2 regions of the Rothia sp. HMSC072B04 genome follow, and region 2 is predicted to be linked to the other one. Evidence: riboswitches for the same ligand, from Rfam matches in the RefSeq annotation. Region 2 holds a riboswitch; the other holds the start of a gene.
The links. Region 2 has a riboswitch for S-adenosylmethionine ahead of HMPREF2928_RS02930 (bifunctional o-acetylhomoserine/o-acetylserine sulfhydrylase). Riboswitches for the same ligand answer to the same signal wherever they lie in the genome.
Positions count from the first base shown of each region.

Region 1: it holds a riboswitch for S-adenosylmethionine, as region 2 does, so the genes downstream of both, HMPREF2928_RS00080 (methylenetetrahydrofolate reductase) here and HMPREF2928_RS02930 (bifunctional o-acetylhomoserine/o-acetylserine sulfhydrylase) in region 2, are expected to answer to the same signal.

Region 1 covers NZ_KV813783.1:4-4,947, forward strand. The annotation lists partial or broken gene HMPREF2928_RS00075 (ATP-binding cassette domain-containing protein) at 1-1,261, opposite strand, end outside; SAM riboswitch class I at 1,608-1,724, shown strand; gene HMPREF2928_RS00080 (methylenetetrahydrofolate reductase) at 1,842-2,747, shown strand; gene metE (5-methyltetrahydropteroyltriglutamate--homocysteine S-methyltransferase) at 2,912-4,944, shown strand, end outside.
Region 2 covers NZ_KV813797.1:4,521-9,464, forward strand. The annotation lists gene HMPREF2928_RS02915 (ABC transporter) at 1-151, opposite strand, end outside; gene HMPREF2928_RS02920 (ABC transporter permease) at 153-1,025, opposite strand; gene HMPREF2928_RS02925 (ABC transporter ATP-binding protein) at 1,022-2,008, opposite strand; SAM riboswitch class IV at 2,338-2,450, shown strand; gene HMPREF2928_RS02930 (bifunctional o-acetylhomoserine/o-acetylserine sulfhydrylase) at 2,554-3,900, shown strand; gene HMPREF2928_RS02935 (homoserine O-acetyltransferase MetX) at 4,092-4,944, shown strand, end outside.

The DNA of each region.
Region 1 (4,944 bases), on a different contig from region 2:
CTTGACTCACCAAACCAACATTTGCCAACATGTTGTATTTACTCTCAGAAGAAGCACCCTTATACGTTATGCTCCCCTGGGCAATTGGTGTAATTCCAAGAATTGCATTTATTAGCGTTGTTTTTCCCGCGCCCGAGGCACCAACTACTGCAATCATTTGATTATTCATCAGCTCAAGATTAATATCTTTAAGCGCAAAAGACGACGAGCCCTCATACTGAACGGATACATCTTTGCATATAATTTTTGAAATATTTTCATGGTTAGGGTTAGAAGTTTTTATCTCAGAAACATGGTCGTAAGTATCAGAGTCGCATACCCTTCGGAATTGCTGAACAGATAATGCTCCATTAATAATCTGACCAAATGAATATCCCACCTCTTGGGTCGCATCAACACAGGCAATGATTCCAATCAGCGATCCGGCCACATACGATATATTGGCGCCTGAATCCACAAGGAAGTACAGGGACGCAAAAAGTAAGACAGAGCAGAGTAGCCCTGCAACTATGGAGATGATTCCTCTAACACTTTCAAGGCTCAATTCCCTACCGGCCGCCCGGCGTCGCCAGGACGCTACGCGTTGCGAGAAAAATCGGGAGGCTCTCATGAGGTGAAGTTCTTGGGCTCGACTCTGAGCCATCAGATTGTCTAGATAGTAGTTCTCTACCCGATAGTCCTCGTACATTAGGGTGTATATAGCGTAATCACGTTTAGCGAGGATTACCATTGCAATAGATAGGGGTAGTGAACACAGTGCCGCAAAAATTGCTGCCACAATGCTGACGTTCGCGATATTAAGACAGAGAAGTAACACCATTGCGAAGGCACTCACCAGTGTCATAACTGACATGGTGTGAACCTGCAATTCCTGTTTCGATATTGCCTCTCTAGCAGCACGTATATCTTCCTGTGATTTTGTGCTACCTATATCAGATAACGGAAATGTAGATAACCTGTTATTTAACATGCAGTGAACCCGATAGTTCACCTTTGATTTGAGGATGAGCATGTTACTTATGACCCAGCGTTTAGCAATGATATTAATTCCGACAACAAGGGCAAGAGCAACGATATAAATCCAGGCCGCGCCACCATTTGAACCGCTCAAGGCTGATACTGTATTACCAATCAGCAGGGACTGACTCAAGGGAATGCAGGCAATGACGGCTAGCGATAGGGCGACGCTCACCAGGGTCGCGGGACAGGTTTTCCATGCTAGGCGGAAGGACCAGAGTATAGAAGAAAATAGCTTTTTCATTCTCACCACGCTCACAAAGTCATACTGAACTCATCTTTGAGCCCTACAACTCCTCGATGAGCGACATTGAAACACTACCCGTGCCTCATTAGTTACCCTACTCCTCATTGAAATATAAAACACACATATTTGCGCGTGTCCAAGAATATTAAGCAGATATATCTGTGATATTTTCAGGCATCCAGGGGTCAACCGACAGCCCTACCCGCAACGCCCCCAGCCGCCCTTCGTCATAGTCAGTCATATTAAGTTCATATTTCTCCCCAATGTCATGTCCAGAAATATTAGGACATCAACCGCCGCATCCCTTGCACACCCTCGGAGGCAGTGGGTAGAGTGAAAGCGTTATCTATCAAGAGCGACCGAGAGATCTGGCTCGTAGACGTCGCAGCAACCTCGCCAGTATCCCCCACCGTCACGGTGCAGGGTACGGACAAGGTGCTCCCGCCAGAACCGATAGAGAAGAATACCCTTCGGCACCCCTTGATGATGTGCACCCGCAAACCGGTACAGCGCATCCTGCAGAAGAATTCACGCACCCTCCCGGTGCGTATCTATCGGGTGAACACGAAGGAAGGTTATGACGACAGTTCACCCGGCTCTTTCTTTTGAGCTGTTCCCACCCCGCTCACACGCAAGCTGCGAGTCGCTACTCCACACCATTGCGGAGCTTGAGGGCACCAACCCCGACTACGTGTCGGTCACCTACGCCGGTGACGCGAAGCGCCGCCAGAAGACCTTGGCGCTGCTCGACCACCTGGTGCATGAAACCTCCCTCACCCCGCTGGCTCACCTGATTTGTGCAGGCCACTCGGTGCATGAGCTGGAGCGTGCGGTCCGCCTGATTCTGGGTCTGGGCGTGCGCGGTTTCCTGGCTCTTCGCGGTGATATTCAGGAAGGTCAGGTTTCTGAACTTCCTTTCGCCCGCTACCTGGTGGAGCTGATTCGCCGCGTGGAGCGTGAAGATTTCGCTCACCTGGCTGCTGGCAAGGTGTCGATCGGTGTGGCGGCGTACCCGCAGAAGCACCCCGAGTCGGCATCCCTGCTGCAGGATATTGAGATTCTGCTGTCCAAGCAGCGTGCCGGCGCGGATTTCGCGATTACTCAGGTGTTCTTTGAGGATGAGCGCTACAGCGCCCTGGTCGATTCGGCGCACCTGGCAGGTGTGGATATTCCGATTATTCCGGGCATCATGCCGGTAACCTCGCTGAAGCGGTTGCAGAATCTCTGCCAGATGGCGGGCATGGAAGTCCCGACGGACCTCGCCTACGCCCTAGAGACGGCGACCAGCAACGCAGAGTTGCACCGCATCGGTGTTGAGTACGCGTTGAACCAGTGCCGCACCGTGATGGACGCGGGCGCGCCGGGTCTGCACTTCTTCACCTTCAACGAGCATGCGGCGGTTCTGGACGTTCTGGATCAGCTGGATTTGCCGCGGTACAGTAACCGTTTCTCTCAGTCGCTGAGCGAACTGGAATACGTCTAAACACCCCCCGCCTCAACCCATAACGCTCCTTGTCGGATGCGTTTCCATTTTCTCCCCCACAAATATTCCGGGAGTTGTTGAGTCCTCCGTTTCACCACCCACAGTCGGGTGGTAAAACGCCGGAACCGACTCCCACATCTATCCCCAGTAAAGGAATAACTATTATGTCGAACACCGCATTCCCCGCCGCAACCATTGTTGGCTACCCCCGCGTGGGCCGCTTCCGTGAGCTGAAGAAGGCTCAGGAGGCTTTCTGGAAGGGCAAGGCAACCCTGCAGGAGCTGCAGGACACCGCCGCTGACGTGCAGCGCACCTACTTCGAGCGCGTGACCGCTGCGGGTCTGAAGGCTGACAACTACTCGATTCCGGCAACCTTCTCCTACTACGACCAGGTGCTTGATGTGGTTCGCCTGTTCACCCTGGTTCCCGAGCGTCTGGCTGAGGCTAAGGATGCACGCGGCCTGCTGGATCTGCCCGGCTACTTCGCACTGGCGCGCGGTACCGAGACCCTGCCTCCTCTGGAGATGACTAAGTGGTTCGACACCAACTACCACTACCTGGTGCCTGAGATTGGTGCCGGTACCGAGATTAAGCTGAACCTTGAGGCTATTGACGAGCAGCTTGAGGTTGCAAAGCAGGCTGGCGTGAAGGTTCGCCCGCAGATTGTTGGCCCGCTGACCCTGCTGCTGGGCGCTAAGGCTGAGCAGGGTTCCGCTGAGGACTTCTCCCCCGTTGACCGTCTGGATGAGTTCGTTGCCGCTTACGCTCAGGTGCTGGAGCAGCTGGCTGAGCGCGGTGTTGAGTGGGTTCAGCTGGATGAGCCGGGCCTGACCGTGGACCGTGCCGACAACGCGAAGGTTGCCGAGCTGGCCGAGCGCACCTACCGCGCCCTGGCTGCCGGCGAGAAGCGCCCGCAGATTCTGGTGACCAGCCCCTACGGTTCCCTGCGTGAGAACCTGCCGGCACTGCTGGGTACCGGTATTGAGGCGCTGCACCTTGACCTGGTGCACGGTGTGTACTCGAAGGCTGAGCTTGAGTCCGTTTCTGCTGCTGGTGTGCACCTGGTTGCCGGTGTTGTGAACGGCCGTAACGTGTGGCGTGCTGATGTTCGTGCCGCACTGAAGACTCTGGAGGCGCTGCCCGGCGCATCCGAGGGTGCCGTGTCTGTGGCTTCCTCGACCTCCCTGCAGCACGTGCCGCACGACCTGGCTCTGGAAGACCCCGCCGAGGTTCCCGTGGACGGCCTGGCATTCGCTGACCAGAAGGTTGCCGAGATTGCTCTGCTGGCTCGTGGCCTGGCTGAGGGTGAGGCTGCTGTTGAGCCGGAGCTGAAGGCTGCTGACGAGGCGCTGGCTCGCTTCGCCGCTGACCCGCGCAAGCACAACGACGAGATTCGTGCCCGCGCCGCAGCTGTGACTCCCGAGGACTTTGACCGCCCGACTATTGACGTTCGCCGCGCGGCTCAGGCTGACCTGAACCTGCCGAAGCTGCCGACCACCACCATCGGCTCCTTCCCCCAGACCGCTGAGATTCGCCGCCGCCGTGCGGAGGCTCGTGCGGGCAAGATTTCCGCTGAGGAGCTGAACGGCTTCCTGCGTGACGAGATTGCTTCGGTCATCAAGTTGCAGGAGGAGCTGGGCCTGGACGTGCTGGTTCACGGTGAGGCCGAGCGTAACGACATGGTTCAGTACTTCGCTGAGAACTTCGACGGCTTCGCAACCACCCGCCACGGCTGGGTTCAGTCCTACGGTTCGCGTTGCACCCGCCCCTCGATCCTGTTCGGTGACGTGAAGCGTCACGGTGAGGGCCTGCGCGGTGAGGCGTTCACCGTTCCGTGGAGCTCCCACGCACAGTCGCTGAGCGACAAGCCGGTCAAGGGCATGCTCACCGGCCCGGTGACGATTCTGGCGTGGTCCTTCGTGCGTGACGACCAGCCGCGCCGCGAGACCGCTAACCAGGTGGCTCTGGCTCTTGCCGACGAGATTGCCGACCTGGAGCAGGCGGGCATCCGCATCATTCAGGTGGACGAGCCGGCTCTGCGTGAGCTGCTGCCCCTGCGCCGCGATGAGCAGCCGCAGTACCTGGACTGGTCGGTGAACTCCTTCCGCCTGGCAACCAGCGCGGTGAAGGATTCCACTCAGATTCACACCCACCTGTGCTACTCGGAGTTCAACGAGATTATCGACTCGATTAACGC
Region 2 (4,944 bases):
TGAAAAGCACGTTAAGACCGGGTACGAGAACCAGGGTCGTGACAGCCGTTCCGAGGGTTGCGAAGGTAATAGAAGATGACCAGCCAATAGAGGCGGTCGACAGAGCCCGACGCGCCACGCTAGGCAGAGCGGCAGAAGAGAGAATACGCACGCTACATCGCCCCCAGGGTGCCGCGACGGCGGGCGGAGGCAAGAGCCTTCCGGGCAAAGAGGAAAGCACACAACGCCCAGATGAAGCTCACGACCAGGGTCTGTGCCACGGGCAGGAGCGCATCCGCCGGGGTAGTGATGGTGGTACGCCCAAGTAGGAGATGAACCGGCGCCTGCAGGGGAATGAGCGTGCCTACAGCATCTAGCCAGGCGGGCGCTTCAATGGTCGTGAAGAGAACCCCGGAAAGAATAAAAACCGGCACGAGCAACAGCTCCTCGTAGGCGATAGCGTTCGGTGTGGCCACGAAGAACACCGCAATCATGAACGTTACCGACAGGCACGCAAGCCACAGCAGGGGAACGCCCAGAACGTAGCGCGGCCAGAGTGCTGAAAAGTCCGTGACCTGCGGGTTAAGCGTCACAAGAGCCCAGATGAGCCACGACAGGGGCAAAGCCGCCATACCCACAATGGATGCGCTCGAAACGATAGCCGCCAGCACCCGCACCGGAGAAATCGACCCCGAACACAGGTACACGAGGGTCCCACGGAAACGCTCGAAATTGATGATGCCCGCAGACACGATGCAGACCGACCACATGCCCACAATGCCCGCGCGGGTCCACGCGAGGGTCGGGTCAACGGAGTGACCCGCGGAGCTCTGCGCCGCCGCATGCACGGCGAGCGCCTGAAGGATGACCGAGCCGAGTACCGTACTGATGAGCAGCTGAATGAAGTAGGGGACCGTCAGGAACTGGCGCAGGCTAAAGCCCATGAGTCGCAGTTGGCGGGCGCACTCCTGCTGTACGTCGTGTAGCAGGTGCTGCAGGTCGCGCGGTCGTTGAGATTCTGCTGGATGCTGCGTCTGAGCGTTCATCGCTTGAGCCCCTCCGCCATCGCCAGGTATGCCTCTTCCAGAGTTGCCGGTCGCGTGTACGGTTCGGTCCGTGCCCCAATGTTCGCGGTGGCAAGCCCCTCCGTGAGGATGCGGTGAGCCTCACCCGCCTCGAACGTGGTGCGCTCGCCGTGCCAGTAGAGGGTGAGTTCCCAGCCGGAACCGCGCGGGGCAAACAGCACCGCCGCCTTATCGTGGAGGAATCCGCGGAGCGTATCAAGCCCCTCGGTGGCGGTGGCCTCGACCTGAACCACAGTCGTGGCGGCAATGCCGGCGTGCGCGGCAACGTCCTCGAGGTTGCCGCTCACAGCAACGGAACCGGCACCCAAAACGGTGATGGTGTGCGCCAGGTCCTCAATCTCGCCCAGCAGGTGGCTCGTCAGCAGAATGGCGGTACCTTCATTTGCCAGAGATCTGATGAGGGCACGCACGGTCAGGGCGATATCGGGGTCGAGCCCGTTGGTCGGCTCATCCAGCAGGAGCAGAGCGGGGGAGCCGAGCAGGGCGCGGGCAATATGTAGGCGCTGCTTCATGCCGCGGGAAAACTCCTGGACAGGCCGCGTTGCCGCATCGGTGAGTTCCACACGGGCTAGGGCATGCTCCACCTCGTGTCGTCGGGTCCGCCCGGAAACCCCCGCAACATCGGCGAAGAACAGCAGATTGTCGCGGGCACTAGCGCGCGGGTAGAAGCCGTTCTCCCCGCCCAGTGCGAGACCCACGTGACGGCGCGCCCGCTGCGGGTCGGCGATAGCGTCAATACCGTTCACGGTGAGGCTACCGCCGGTGGGGGTGAGCAGGGTCGAGCACATCTGCACGGTCGTCGTTTTGCCCGCACCGTTGGGGCCGAGGAGGGCATGAATCTCACCGGAACTGACGCGAAGTGACACACGGTCGACGGCGGTAAAAGCGTTTTCACCTTTGCCAAAGACGCGGCTGAGCTGCGCCGCATCAAGAACAAGAGACATGGTAGGTAACCTTCGGGTATGACCCTCTGGCCCCTATACCGGAGGGATGCTGAGCAGGATAAACGGCGTAGCGAGTTGTACCCTGCGTGAGTGTATGTGTCATTTCAGTGTACCGAAAAGCCGTAGATAAAAGTGATGGGGGTTACTGTGTGGATGGTGGGTGTCCGCCTCCGCATCTCGATTGCCTCGCCCTCGGATTGCCCCGGCACCGTCGCTCACGTTTTATGACAGACGTTAAAAAACGTCATCTTTGCAATGAAATGTCTTAAAGTGCCGTCTACCCACAAAACCCTTGACCCCGCCCCGTGCCCTGTGACACCCTGAATACAGGTCAAGAGCGCCAGCGACAAGCCCCAGCTAGCTGGCCGGCAACCCTCCTCCGCGGTGGGGTGCCCTGGGTGAAGACCAGGCGGCACGCACAAGCGTGACGCAAGCGCGGGACCGATGTGACCGAAAACGGTACATCAATCGTGACAGGATTATTCGACGACGATTCCTGTACCGTCGGCATGCGGCCCCCTAAGAATCCCCATTAGGAGCCACGCATGAGCAACAACACTACCGTCCCGACTCCCGCCAACCCCGCAGGTTGGAAGTTCGAAACCCGCCAGATTCACGCAGGTCAGGCGCCGGATGCCGCAACGGGAGCTCGGGCACTACCCATCTACCAGACCACTTCCTTCGTCTTTGACAGCGCCGAGCAGGCAGCGAACCGTTTCGCCCTCGCCGAGCTGGGCCCCATTTACACTCGCCTCAACAACCCCACCCAGGAAGCTATCGAAAACCGTATCGCCTCCCTGGAAGGCGGCGTTGGCGCGCTGCTGCTGGCATCCGGTCAGGCAGCTATCACCTACGCAATCCTGAACATTGCCGGCGCCGGCGACCACGTGGTCGCATCGCCCTCCGTGTACGGCGGCACCTACAACCTGCTCAAGTACACCCTCGCCGACCTCGGTATCGAAACCACCTTCGTTGAGGACCCGGACGACCTGGATGCATGGCGCGCCGCAGTCCGCCCCAACACCAAGCTCTTCTACGGCGAGTCCGTGCCCAACCCCCGCAACGACGTGCTCGACATTGAGCCCATTGCCGCAATTGCGCACGAAAACGGCGTACCCCTGATCGTGGACAACACCGTGCCCACCCCCTACCTGCTGCGCCCCATCGAGCACGGCGCGGACGTGGTCGTCCACTCCGCCACCAAGTACCTGGGCGGTCACGGCACCTCCATCGGCGGCGTGATTGTTGACTCCGGTAACTTCGACTACGGTGCAGACCCCGAGAAGTTCCCCAAGTTCAACCAGCCCGCACCCGGCTACCACGGCCTGGTCTACGCACGCGACCTGGGCAAGGACTCCGCATTCGGCGCGAACCTCTCCTACATCCTGAAGGCACGCGTTTCGCTGCTGCGCGACACCGGTGCTGCTATCTCCCCGACCAACGCCTTCAACATCGGCATCGGCCTGGAGACCCTCTCCCTGCGCATCGAACGCCACATTGAGAACGCCACCAAGGTCGCCCGCTGGCTCGAAGCAAACCCGCAGGTCGACAAGGTCATTTGGGCTGGCGTGGAATCCTCCCCCTGGTACGAGCGTGCACAGAAGTACCTGCCCAAGGGCCCCGGCGCGGTGCTCGGCTTCACCCTCAAGGGTGCAACCCTGGAGCAGACCCGCGACTTCGTGGATGCACTGAAGCTGCACTCCAACGTGGCGAACATCGGTGATGTGCGCTCGCTCGTGATTCACCCCGCCTCGACCACCCACTCCCAGCTTTCCGCTGAAGAGCTGGAGAAGATTGGCGTGTACCCGAACTTCGTGCGCCTGGCAGTCGGTATTGAGAACATCGACGATATTCTCGCCGACCTGCAGCTGGGCTTCGACACCCTCTCCTAAACGGTGATGCAACCCGCAGGTGGACCGGAAAGACTACGGCTTTTCGGTCCACCTGCGGATTCCCCGTTACGGAGCATTTTGTGACTGATCGGCGTTGTTGCCGCCCAACCTGTTGCTTCTTCTACCCACAGACGAGTACCCCGCTCACACCCGGCACCACCTCGCCGGCCAACCCAGTGAAGGGAACCCCCATGACCGCCCAGAGCACTAGCCAGTCCGGCACCACCCAGCCCGGCACTATCAACCAGCCTGTCACCGCACCCATCCCCGTGGCGGGTACCCAGCGCGAGCATCCCGAAGCGCAAGGCTACCTGCGTCAGCTGAACATCGGCGACCTGGAGCTCGAATCCGGCGTAACCCTGCCGCAGGTCACCATCGGCTACGAAACCTGGGGCACCCTCAACGAGGCTGGCGATAACGCCATCCTGATTTTGCATGCGCTCACCGGTGATACGCACGTCTCCCGTGGCGTACCCACCCCGGATATGCCCGCCCCGCTGATTCGCGCCATCGAGTCCGACGGCTGGTGGGAAGGCATCGTGGGCCCCGGCTCGGTCGTGGACACCAATCGCTACTTCGTGATTGCCCCCAATATTTTGGGCGGTTGCTACGGCTCCACCGGGCCGGCAAGCATCATTCCGGAAGGCTACCCGGGTGCCGGTGAGCACTGGGGTTCCCGCTTCCCGCAGGTAACCATCCGTGATTCTGTGCGTGCTGAGGCGCACCTGGCGCGTGCCCTGGGCGTGACCAGCTTCCGCTACGTGATTGGTGGTTCTCTCGGTGGCGCTCGCGCCCTGGAGTGGGCGGCAACCAACCCCGAGCTGGTGCGCGGATGCGCGGTCATCGCCTCCGGCCCTTCTGCTACGGCGGAGCAGATTTCCTGGGCTCACACCCAGAACATTGCGATTCGTTCGGACGCGAACTTCGCCGGTGGCGACTACTACAACGGTCCCGCGCCGACTGCCGGTCTGGCTTTGGCACGCCGTATTGCGCACACCACCTACCGCAGCCCCGCCGAGCTGGAGCACCGCTTCGGTCGCGAGG